2 regions of the Serratia surfactantfaciens genome follow, and region 1 is predicted to be linked to the other one. Evidence: predicted binding sites of a transcription regulator. Region 1 holds the regulator's gene; the other holds the start of a gene.

Region 1 (5,940 bases):
TATTGGGGCCGGGCGTGATGGCGGCCACCCACAGGAAGCCCAGCATCGACAGGAATAAACTCGGTTCCATGGCACGGGTGCTCCTCACCCAAGGCGCTTTTTTGCAGTATCATTGTTAGTTATTGGTATTGAAGCTAACAGTGCGTCTGGGATCTCACAATAGTCGCCAACAACATTTTTACTCAACCTATGCATGACGTCTTTCGCCCCCTGACCGGGGCCAGTAACCCGCACCTGCAAACGCTGTTGCCGCGGCTGGTGCGCCGCCGCGTGTTATTGAAACCGCATTGGCAACGGCTGGAATTGCCCGACGGCGATTTCGTCGATCTCGCCTGGAGCGAGGATCCGGCGCAGGCGCGCGACAAACCGCGCGCGGTGCTGTTTCATGGCCTGGAAGGCAGCTTCTACAGCCCCTACGCGCACGGCCTGCTCAACGCCTGGCGCGAGCGCGGCTGGCTCGGCGTGGTGATGCACTTTCGCGGCTGCAGCGGCGTGCCCAACCGCAAGCAGCGCATCTACCACTCCGGTGAAACCGAAGACGCGCGCTTCTTCCTGCGCTGGCTGCGCGACAGCTACGGCGAGGTGCCGACCGCGGCAGTAGGCGTTTCGCTCGGCGGCAACATGCTGGCCTGCTATCTGGCGCAGCAAGGCGCCGACAGCCTGCTGCAGGCGGCGGTGGTGGTCTCGGCGCCGCTGATGCTGGAGCCCTGCGCCTATCGCATGGAGCAAGGCTTCTCTCGCGTTTATCAGCGCTACCTGCTGGGACAGTTGAAACAAAACGCCACCCGTAAGTTGTTGCACTACCCGGACACCCTGCCGCTCAAGCTGTCACAGCTTAACGGCCTGCGGCGCATCCGCGAATTCGACGACGCCATCACCTCGCGCATTCACGGCTTCAGCGACGCTATCGACTATTATCGCCGCTGCAGCGCTCTGCCGCTGTTGCCGGCTGTCCAGACGCCGCTGCTGATCATCCATGCGAAGGACGATCCCTTCATGACCCATGAGGTGATCCCCGACGTCGCCGGCCTGCCGCGCAATATCGAATACCAGTTGACCGAGTACGGCGGCCACGTCGGCTTCGTCGGCGGCACGCTGAAAAAACCGCACATGTGGCTGGAGCATCGCATTCCGGCCTGGCTTTCCCCTTATCTGGACATCCCGACGTGATCATTCCCTGGCAAGAGCTGACAACCGATACCCTGAATAGCCTGATCGAATCCTTTGTACTGCGCGAAGGCACCGATTATGGCGAGCACGAGCGCTCGCTGGAGCAGAAGGTGGAGGACGTGCGCCGCCAGCTGAAAAACGGCGACGTGGTGCTGGTGTGGTCGGAACTGCACGAGAGCGTCAACATCATGCCGCGCGGCCAGTTCCGCGCCGGGCAGGAAGAAATTTAGTGGCGTTCGGTTCTATGACTGACGGAAAAAATCAGGTAACAATGGGGCATTGCAAACCAGCGCGCACCATTTTTTCCTGACATAGAGAGCGTCAACAAGAGCCACAATAATCCCCTGACGCCGGCGCATTCAACACGGAGTGACAACCACCATGTCTGCCAAACATCCCGTTATCGCGGTGACCGGTTCCAGCGGCGCCGGCACCACCACCACCAGCGTGGCGTTCCGCAAAATCTTCCAGCAGCTCAACATTCGCGCCGCCGAGCTGGAGGGCGACAGTTTCCACCGCTACACCCGGCCGGAGATGGACGCGGCGATCCGCAAGGCGCGCGATCTGGGCAGACACATCAGCTATTTCGGCCCCGAGGCCAACGACTTCGGCCTGCTGCAACAAAGCTTTATCGACTACGGCAAGAACGGCACCGGCCGTTCGCGCAAGTATCTGCATACCTACGACGAAGCGGTGCCATACAATCAGGTGCCGGGCACCTTCACCCCGTGGGAGCCACTGCCGGCGCCGACCGACGTGCTGTTCTACGAGGGGCTGCACGGCGGCGTAGTCACCGAGCACCATGACGTGGCCAAACATGTCGATCTGCTGGTCGGCGTGGTGCCGATCGTCAACCTGGAATGGATCCAGAAGCTGATCCGCGATACCGGCGAGCGCGGCCACTCCCGCGAAGCGGTAATGGATTCGGTGGTGCGTTCGATGGAAGACTACATCAACTACATCACGCCGCAGTTCTCGCGCACCCACATCAACTTCCAGCGCGTTCCGACGGTGGACACCTCCAACCCGTTCGCTGCCAAGGCCATTCCGTCACTGGATGAAAGCTTCGTGGTGATCCACTTCCGCGGGCTGGATCAGATAGACTTCCCCTATTTGCTGGCGATGCTGCAAGGATCGTTTATTTCGCACATCAATACGCTGGTGGTGCCGGGCGGCAAGATGGGGTTGGCGATGGAGCTGATCATGGCGCCGCTGGTGCAGCGGCTGCTGGAAGGCAAGAAGATCGAATAAGCGCGTTGAGCGCGGCGGCTGGCCGCGCTCCGTCTCGATTACGCCGGCTGGCGGATCTCGAAGCTGTGGGTCACCGTGGCGGCTTTGTTGAGCATCAGCGCCACCGAGCAGTATTTCTCCGCCGACAGGTTCACCGCTCGCTCTACGATCTTGTCGGTCAGATCCTGACCGGTGACGATGAAGTGCAGGTTGATATGGGTGAACAGCCGCGGGGCTTCTTCGCGGCGCTCGGAGGTCAGCTTCACCTCGCAATCGCGCACGTCATTGCGCCCTTTTTGCAGGATGGACACCACGTCGATCGCGCTGCAGCCGCCTACCGACATCAGCACCATCTCCATCGGGCTGGGCGCTTTATCGCCGGCGTTGCCGTCCATCAGTACCTGATGGCCGGAGGCCGATTCACCCAAAAACGTTAACCCTTCCACCCATTTAACTCTTGCCTGCATTCTGGTCACTCCGGTTGATTTCTTAAAATCAGAGTACGCTTTCGCATAGAAACAGGCAACGTAACCTGATGCTAATCATGCTGAAGCGAGACAACACGAGACACCCGCCTTACTCTGTGCTACAAACAGAGCCGCAATAAATCTTTCCGGGACACTGCATTTCAGGGAAACGCCCAGAGAAAGGCTCCTTTACCGGTATGTTAACAGAATGTAGCTTGCAGCGCTTACGGCAAGTTAATATGCTAGAGCGACAGCGTATTTTTATGACACGCCTCAAAACTTGCCGGTAGCCCTCGCTCATAACAGCGGCTACAGGCGGGTTTTACAGGGAACTCTGACCCCTGTGACACAAGGCAGCGATAACAACAGAGGATAACAGCGAATGGTTCTCGGCAAACCGCAAACAGACCCTACTCTCGAATGGTTCCTGTCTCATTGCCATATCCACAAATATCCATCGAAGAGTACGCTGATTCACCAAGGTGAAAAGGCCGAAACGCTTTACTACATCGTGAAAGGCTCCGTCGCGGTGCTGATCAAGGATGAAGAAGGTAAAGAGATGATCTTGTCCTACCTCAACCAGGGGGATTTCATCGGCGAGCTCGGATTGTTCGAAGAGGGCCAGGAGCGCAGCGCCTGGGTTCGCGCGAAAACCGCCTGTGAAGTGGCCGAAATTTCCTACAAGAAATTCCGCCAGCTGATCCAGGTGAACCCGGACATCCTGATGCGTCTGTCCGCCCAAATGGCGAGCCGCCTGCAGGTCACTTCCGAAAAAGTGGGCAACCTCGCCTTCCTGGACGTTACCGGCCGCATCGCGCAAACCTTGCTGAATCTGGCGAAGCAACCCGACGCCATGACTCACCCGGACGGCATGCAGATCAAAATCACCCGTCAGGAAATCGGCCAGATCGTCGGCTGCTCGCGCGAAACCGTTGGCCGTATTCTGAAAATGCTGGAAGACCAAAACCTGATTTCCGCCCACGGCAAAACCATTGTCGTCTACGGCACCCGTTAATCCCTGAAAAAACGGCGCAATCTGCGCCGTTTTTTATCTGCTCGCTGCCATGTGGCGTCGTCTGATCTACCACCCGGAAGTCAATTACGCACTGCGACAAACGCTGGTGTTGTGCCTGCCGGTGCTGTTCGGCCTGCTGATCGGCCAGCTGCAGCTCGGCCTGATGTTCTCTCTGGTGCCCGCCTGCTGCAATATCGCCGGTCTCGACACGCCGCATAAGCGCTTCTTTAAACGGCTGATCGTCGGCGGTGCGCTGTTCGCCCTCAGCAGCCTGCTGCTGCAACAGGCCCTGCTGTGGCATCTGCCGCTGCCGGCGCTGATGCTGGGTCTGGCGCTGTTGCTCGGCGTCACCGGCGAAATCAGCCCGCTGCACGCCCGGCTGTTGCCGGCGGCGCTGGTGGCCGCCATCTTCGCTCTCAGCATGGCTGGCACGGTACCAATCTGGCAGGCGCCGTTGTTGTACGTCATCGGCACCGCCTGGTACGGCTTATTCACCTGGTTCTGGTTCAAACTGTGGAAAGAGCAGCCGATGCGCGAGACGTTGAGCCAGCTTTATCTGGAACTGGCGGACTACTTCGAAGCCAAGTATTCGCTGCTGACCCAACACACCGACCCGCAAACCGCGCTGCCGCCGCTGCTGGTGCGCCAGCAAAAGGTGATGGATCTGATCAGCCTACTGTACCAACAGCTTAATTTCCTGCCGCACGCCAACAACCTCGATCAAAAGCGCCTGCAGCGCGCCTTTCAGGTGGCGATGGACCTGCAGGAGCACATCACCGTCAGCCTGCATCTGCCGGAAGAAGTGCAGAAGCTGATGGAGCAGAGCCAGGCCGAAGCGATCATTCGCCGCAACGCCCAGGTGATCGCCGGCCGGCTGCGCGTGGTGGCGCACGATATTCTCTACCATCAACATTCGAAGCGCTTTTCCATGACGCACGAGCTGGCGGCGCTGGAAAAAATGGCGGCGCAGCATCCCGACAACCCGGTCGGCCAGTTTTGCTACTACCATTTCAGCCGCATCGCCCGCCTGCTGCGCACCCAGCACCCGCTGTACCGCCGCGATTTGATGCCCAGCCAGCACCGCCTGCCGTTTTGGCCGGCGTTGGCCAGCTACCTGTCGTTCAAATCCACCGCCCTGCGCAACGCCGCGCGGCTGGGGGTAACGCTGGCGGTCGGCAGCAGCCTGGGGGCGGTATTCAACCTGCCGAAGCCTTACTGGATCCTGCTCACTATCATGCTGGTGAGTCAAAACGGCTATAACGCCACCCGGGTGCGCATTCAGCACCGTGCGCTGGGCACGATCGCCGGACTGTTGCTGGCGGCGGGTCTGCTGCAGCTGCAGTTGCCGGAAGGGGAAACGCTGAGCATCATGCTGGTGATCACGCTGCTGGCCTACCTGGTTTCGCGCAAGAATTACGGGCTATCGGTGATCGGCTTTACGGTCACGGCGGTTTACACCCTGCAGCTGCTGGCGCTGAACGGCTCGCATTTTCTGGTGCCGCGCCTGATCGATACGCTGATCGGCTGCGTGCTGGCGTTCGGCGGCACCATTTGGCTGTGGCCGCAGTGGCAAAGCGGGCTGCTGCGCAAAAATGCCCATCAGGCGCTGGAGAACGATCAGGCCGCGCTGCGGCTGATGCTGAAGCAACCCGAGCCGGACGCCGCCTCGCTGGCCTACGCCCGCATGCAGGTCAACCAGGCGCACAATGCGCTGTTCACAGCGCTCAATCAGGCGATGCAGGAACCGGGATTCGCCTCGAACTATCTGGCTGACATGCGGCTGTGGGTCACTCACAGCCAGTTCATCGTCGAGCACCTGAACGCCATGACCATTCTGGCGCGCGAGCACTACATGCTGACGCCGAAGCTGGCGGAAGAGTATCTGCAAACCTGTGAAATCGCGCTGCAAAGCTGCCAGCAGCGGCTGGAATACGATGGCCCGAGCAGCGACAACAGCGGCATCATGCAGCCGCCGGACTTGCATCCGGACATGCCCGTCACCGAGATGGAGCGCCATCTGCGGCGCATCCTGTCGCACCTGAGCGTGATGCATACCAT
Region 2 (5,940 bases), 800 kb from region 1:
GTGCATATCATCCGTAAGAAAAAACCTTATGAATGATACGCCATTCAGGGGCGTTTGACGGCAACTTTCAGGCATAAAAAAACCAGCCCGCAGGCTGGTTTTTCAGAGCGCTTCACCGCGAACGGCGAATCAGCGATTACGCGTCGCCGAAACGACGACGTGGTGCTGCCGGTGCGCCGTCATCACGGCGTGGCGCCGGCTTGCCGTCACGGTTGTAGTTACCGCCACGACGCTCGCCGCCGTTACCGCCTTCACGACGTTCGCCGAAGGAGCGACGCGGGCCGCCTTCGCGACGTTCGCCGTTGAACGGACGACCGTTGCCGCGACGCTCGCCACCGTTGCCACCGTCACGACGCTCGCGACGTTCGAACGGCTGTGCATCGCCCAGCAGCTGCATGTTCATCGGCTTGTTCAGGATGCGAGTGCGAGTGAAGTGATTCAGGATCTCGCCCGGCATGCCTTTTGGCAGCTCGATGGTGGAGTGGGAAGCGAACAGCTTGATGTTACCGATGTAACGGCTGCTGATGTCGCCTTCGTTAGCGATGGCGCCAACGATGTGACGAACTTCAACGCCATCGTCACGGCCCACTTCGATGCGGTACAGCTGCATCTCGCCAACGTCACGACGTTCGCGACGCGGACGATCGCCATCACGGCTGTCACGACGGTCGCCACGATCACCGCGACGATCGTCACGGTCGTTGAACTCGCGGCGCTGACGCGGCTTGAAGACCGGATCCGGCGGCAGGATCAGCGGACGTTCGCCCTGTGCCATTTTCAGCAGCGCTGCGGCCAGAGTTTCCATATCCAGCTCTTCTTCCGGCTGCAGTTTGGTCAGCAGTGCGCGGTACAGGTCCAGATCGCTGCTTTCCAGCTGCTGCTGAACTTTCGCGGCGAACTTGGCCAGACGACGCTCGCCCAGCAGTTCTGCGTTTGGCAGCTCTACTTCAGGGATGGTCAGCTTCATGGTGCGTTCGATGTTGCGCAGCAGGCGGCGTTCGCGGTTTTCCACGAACAGCAGCGCGCGGCCGGCGCGGCCCGCACGACCGGTACGGCCGATACGGTGAACGTAAGACTCGGAGTCCATCGGGATGTCGTAGTTGACAACCAGGCTGATGCGCTCAACGTCCAGGCCACGGGCCGCAACGTCGGTCGCGATCAGGATATCCAGACGACCGTCTTTCAGACGCTCCAGAGTCTGCTCACGCAGCGCCTGGTTCATGTCGCCGTTCAGCGCGGCGCTGCTGTAACCGCTGCGCTCCAGCGCTTCGGCCACTTCCAGGGTCGCATTCTTGGTACGAACGAAGATGATCGCCGCGTCAAAGTCTTCGGCTTCCAGGAAACGCACCAGCGCTTCGTTTTTACGCATGCCGTAGACCGACCAGTAGCTCTGGCTGATGTCCGGACGGGTGGTCACGCTGGACTGGATGCGCACTTCCTGCGGCTCTTTCATGAAGCGGCGGGTGATGCGACGGATCGCTTCCGGCATGGTGGCGGAGAACAGCGCGGTCTGATGTTCAGCCGGGATCTCAGCCATGATGGTTTCTACGTCTTCGATAAAGCCCATGCGCAGCATTTCGTCGGCTTCATCCAGCACCAGGCCGCTCAGGTTAGAGAGGTTCAGGGTGCCGCGTTTCAGGTGGTCCAGCAGACGGCCTGGGGTACCCACAACGATTTGCGGGCCCTGGCGCAGAGCGCGCAGCTGCACGTCGTAACGCTGGCCGCCGTACAGGGCTACCACGTTGACGCCGTTCATGTGTTTGGAGAAATCGGTCATCGCTTCAGCAACCTGAACCGCCAGTTCGCGGGTCGGTGCCAGCACCAGGATCTGAGGTGCTTTCAGGTCTGCCTGCAGGTTGTGCAGCAGCGGCAGCGAGAACGCTGCGGTTTTACCACTACCGGTCTGTGCCATGCCCAGCACGTCGCGGCCGTTCAACAGGTGAGGAATACACTCAGCCTGGATCGGAGATGGTTTTTCATAGCCCAGATCGTTCAGGGCGGAAATGATTGGAGCAGACAGCCCCAGATCAGCAAAAGAGGTTTCAAACTCAGTCGTCATGTACACGTGCCTCATTAATAATGGCAGCCAGTCTACATAACTCGTCGAGAAAATTTTCAGTCATTTTCATTGAAAAGTGTGAACCGGCTCAAATTAGATTATAAAACGAACAAAAAAGCCCTCGCCCGTTAAGGCGATAACTTTGGTTAAAAACCAATGTCCATCAGGCTGATAGGTGTTCGTCAGCTATTGCTGGTCCGATTCCGATAGGTCGTCTTGCTCTTGGCCCAAAAGCGCCAATTCCAACAATGCATAGCGGTGCTCAACGAAGTTGTGAACGTTGTTAGACACCGTCAGTTTGAACAGCGCCGAAGCGGAGTCCTTGTCCCCCAGACTCAGGTAGTGTTTACCCAAATAGAAGTCAGTTTCACTGAGATGCTCAGCGAGCGAAGTGTTATCCGTTGCATCTGCCTTGAGGCGTTCCATCAGCGTTTTTTCGCTGATCTTGCCCAGGTAGAATTCGACAATATTCCATCCCCATTGCCCTCTGTCCGCTTTGTCATAGCGCTGCTGAAGCGCTACCTCGGCCTTCTTGGGATCGATTTCTCGCTCCACCAGATACAGCCATAACGAACGGAAGGGATCGTTTGGGTCGTCTTGATAAAACGCCTGCAGATCATCCTGCGCCAACGGGAAGCGGCCGCCATAATACAGTGCGATGCCCCGGTTTAAACGCGCGTAATTGTAAGTTGGATCAAGCTCTAGTACAGAATCAAACGCTTCATAGGCAGCATCAAAATTGCCTGCCTGCGTTAAGTAAATGCCCAGGTAGTTGAAAACTTCCGGCATGTCGGGACGTATCGCCAGCGCCTGCGAGAAATCATTGCGCGCTAATGCACGTAACCCGAGGCTATCATACAGCACACCGCGCTCATATAAAAGCTGTGCGCGTTCGTCATCCGTCAGTGCCCGGCTGGCAAGAATTTGTTCCATGCGCGCCAGGATCACTTCCTGCTGCAACGTTGGCTGCAACGGGATTGCCAAAACTTCGTCTTTACGCCAATCATGGTTGCTGCATCCTGCCAGCATGAGTGCTGTCGCAACGTAACACCAGCGCAAGAAAGGCTTCATTTCCCACTCCCGAAGACAAACATTGGATGAACGTCCTGTCCTCCGTTTGCTAAAACGCGGGCATCCTACCCGCGCGATACGAACAGCTCCCAACCCCATGGCGGGGAGCTGTAAAACTATCTATACAGTTATTCTGCTTCAGGCGCAGGTGAACCTGCTTCCGGCGCCATCGCTTCTTTGATGCTCAGACGCACGCGGCCCTGACGGTCAACTTCCAGTACCTTAACCGGCACTTCCTGACCCATCTGCAGATAGTCGGTCACTTTCTCGACGCGCTTGTCGGCGATCTGAGAAATGTGCACCAGACCTTCTTTACCACCGCCGATAGCGACGAACGCGCCGAAATCAACGATACGGGTCACTTTACCCTGGTAAATACGGCCCACTTCGATCTCTGCCGTGATCTCTTCGATACGACGGATAGCGAATTTCGCCTTCTCACCGTCGGTCGCTGCGATTTTAACTGTACCATCATCTTCAATTTCGATGGTAGTGCCAGTCTCTTCGGTCAGCGCGCGGATAACGGAACCGCCCTTACCGATCACGTCTTTAATCTTATCCGGGTTGATGCGGATAGTATGAATACGCGGTGCGAATTCGGAGATATCGCCGCGTGGGGTGCTGATAGCCTGTTCCATTACGCCCAGGATGTGCAGACGCGCGCCCTTGGCCTGGTTCAGAGCCACCTGCATGATTTCGCGGGTGATGCCTTCGATTTTGATGTCCATCTGCAGCGCGGTGATACCGTCGCGGCTACCGGCCACTTTGAAGTCCATGTCGCCCAGGTGATCTTCGTCACCCAGAATGTCGGACAGAACCACAAAGTTATCGGCTTCTTTCACCAGGCCCATCGCGATACCCGCAACGGCGGCCTTGATTGGCACACCGGCGTCCATCAGCGCCAGAGACGCGCCGCACACGGAAGCCATGGAAGAAGAACCGTTGGATTCGGTGATTTCAGACACCACGCGAACCGTGTACGGGAAATCTTCCGGTTTAGGCATCATAGCCAATACGCCGCGTTTCGCCAGGCGACCGTGACCGATTTCACGACGCTTAGGAGAACCGACCATGCCGGTTTCGCCTACGGAGTACGGAGGGAAGTTGTAGTGGAACAGGAAGCTGTCGGTCTTCTCGCCCATCAGCTCGTCCAGGTTCTGGGCGTCGCGCGCGGTGCCCAGGGTCGCGGTAACCAGCGCCTGAGTTTCGCCACGGGTGAACAGCGCGGAACCGTGGGTGCGCGGCAGTACGCCGGTGCGCACGTCCAGGCCACGGATCATGTCTTTTTCACGGCCGTCGATACGCGGCTCGCCACGCAGTACGCGGCTGCGCACCACGTTCTTCTCGACGTTGCCCAGGATGTCCTGGATTTCGCCGGCGTCCAGCGTTTCGTCCTGCGCCAGCAGGGTTTCAACTACGCTGTCTTTGATCGCGTCAACCTGAGCGTAACGCTCTTGTTTTTCGGTGATGTGGTAAGCGTCGCCCAGGCGAGCTTCGGCCAGTTCAGCCACGCGCGCGTGCAGCGCTTCGTTGACCGCAGGCGCCTGCCAATCCCACTTCGGTTTGCCGGCTTCGGCAACCAGAGCGTTGATGTTCTCGATAACCACTTGCTGCTGGTCGTGGCCGAATACCACGGCACCCAGCATCTGATCTTCGCTCAGCACGTCCGCTTCGGATTCAACCATCAGCACCGCACCGGCAGTACCAGCAACCACCAGGTCCAGACGGCTTTCTTTCAGCTCGTCGGTCGTCGGGTTCAGCACGTACTGATCGTTGATGTAACCTACGCGCGCTGCGCCGATTGGGCCGTTGAACGGAATACCGGACAGGCTCAGGGCGGCAGAGGCACCGATCATCGCAACGATGTCCGGGTTCACCTGCGGGTTAACGGAAACCACGGTCGCGATCACCTGAACTTCGTTCAGGAAGTTGTCCGGGAACAGTGGACGGATCGGACGGTCAATCAGACGGGAAGTCAGGGTCTCGCCTTCGCTCGGACGGCCTTCGCGACGGAAGAAGCTGCCCGGGATACGACCAGCGGCGTAGGTACGCTCTTGGTAGTTAACGGTCAGCGGGAAGAAGCTCTGGCCCGGCTTGGCTTTTTTCTGGCCAACAACGGTAACGAAGACGGCGGTGTCATCCATGCTCACCATAACGGCGGCGGTGGCCTGACGAGCCATCATACCGGTTTCGATGGTGACGGTATGCTGGCCATACTGGAATTTGCGAATGATCGGTGTCAGCAAAATTATATCCTTGATTAGCGGCGCGCAATCGCATTGACGACTCGACACGCCTGTGACTCGATTTGCCTTCTCACTACATCCTCGCGACTAATGACAATCCTTATCTCAGGCGGGAGATAAAGCCTCTCATTAGCCGCGCGAACCTCTGTAACGGAAGAGCCTGTTTGGAAACATCAGTAATACATTAACCTGATTTGCTTATGCTTCCTAGAAGAAAGGGGCCAAAATAGGCCCCTTTCCACTGAAACTTGCTAGATTAGCGACGCAGACCCAGACGCTCGATCAGGCTGGTGTAACGTGCTACATCTTTACGCTTCAGGTAGTCCAGCAGCTTACGACGCTGAGAAACCATACGCAGCAGACCACGACGGCTGTGGTGATCTTTTTTGTGCTCGGAGAAGTGGCCTTGCAGATGGTTGATCTGCGCAGTCAGCAGGGCAACCTGAACTTCGGTAGAACCGCTGTCGTTAGTACCACGACCGAAATCAGCTACGATTTGAGCTTTAGCTTCAACACTTAGAGACATTGTAATACTCCAGATTATAGATAATAAAAACAGGCGCC

What was found. Region 1 encodes CRP, which controls carbon source genes, mostly activating them, when cyclic AMP is high. Its sites were predicted from a motif close to ATGTGANNNNNNTCACAT; they were not measured.
Region 2: a site for CRP is predicted at 2,136-2,153, ahead of yrbN (protein YrbN). Genes of this name have one in related genera too.

The regions. Positions count from the first base shown of each region.
Region 1 is NZ_CP016948.1:4,098,648-4,104,587, forward strand. Features, by position in the region: gene ATE40_RS19240 (LysE family translocator) at 1-70, opposite strand, end outside; gene ATE40_RS19245 (hydrolase) at 190-1,170, shown strand; gene ATE40_RS19250 (YheU family protein) at 1,167-1,400, shown strand; gene ATE40_RS19255 (phosphoribulokinase) at 1,552-2,421, shown strand; gene ATE40_RS19260 (OsmC family protein) at 2,460-2,867, opposite strand; gene crp (cAMP-activated global transcriptional regulator CRP) at 3,250-3,882, shown strand; gene ATE40_RS19270 (YccS/YhfK family putative transporter) at 3,932-5,940, shown strand, end outside.
Region 2 is NZ_CP016948.1:4,899,990-4,905,929, reverse strand. Features, by position in the region: gene ATE40_RS22895 (DEAD/DEAH family ATP-dependent RNA helicase) at 137-2,059, opposite strand; gene yrbN (protein YrbN) at 2,049-2,123, opposite strand; gene nlpI (lipoprotein NlpI) at 2,246-3,130, opposite strand; gene pnp (polyribonucleotide nucleotidyltransferase) at 3,259-5,376, opposite strand; gene rpsO (30S ribosomal protein S15) at 5,633-5,902, opposite strand.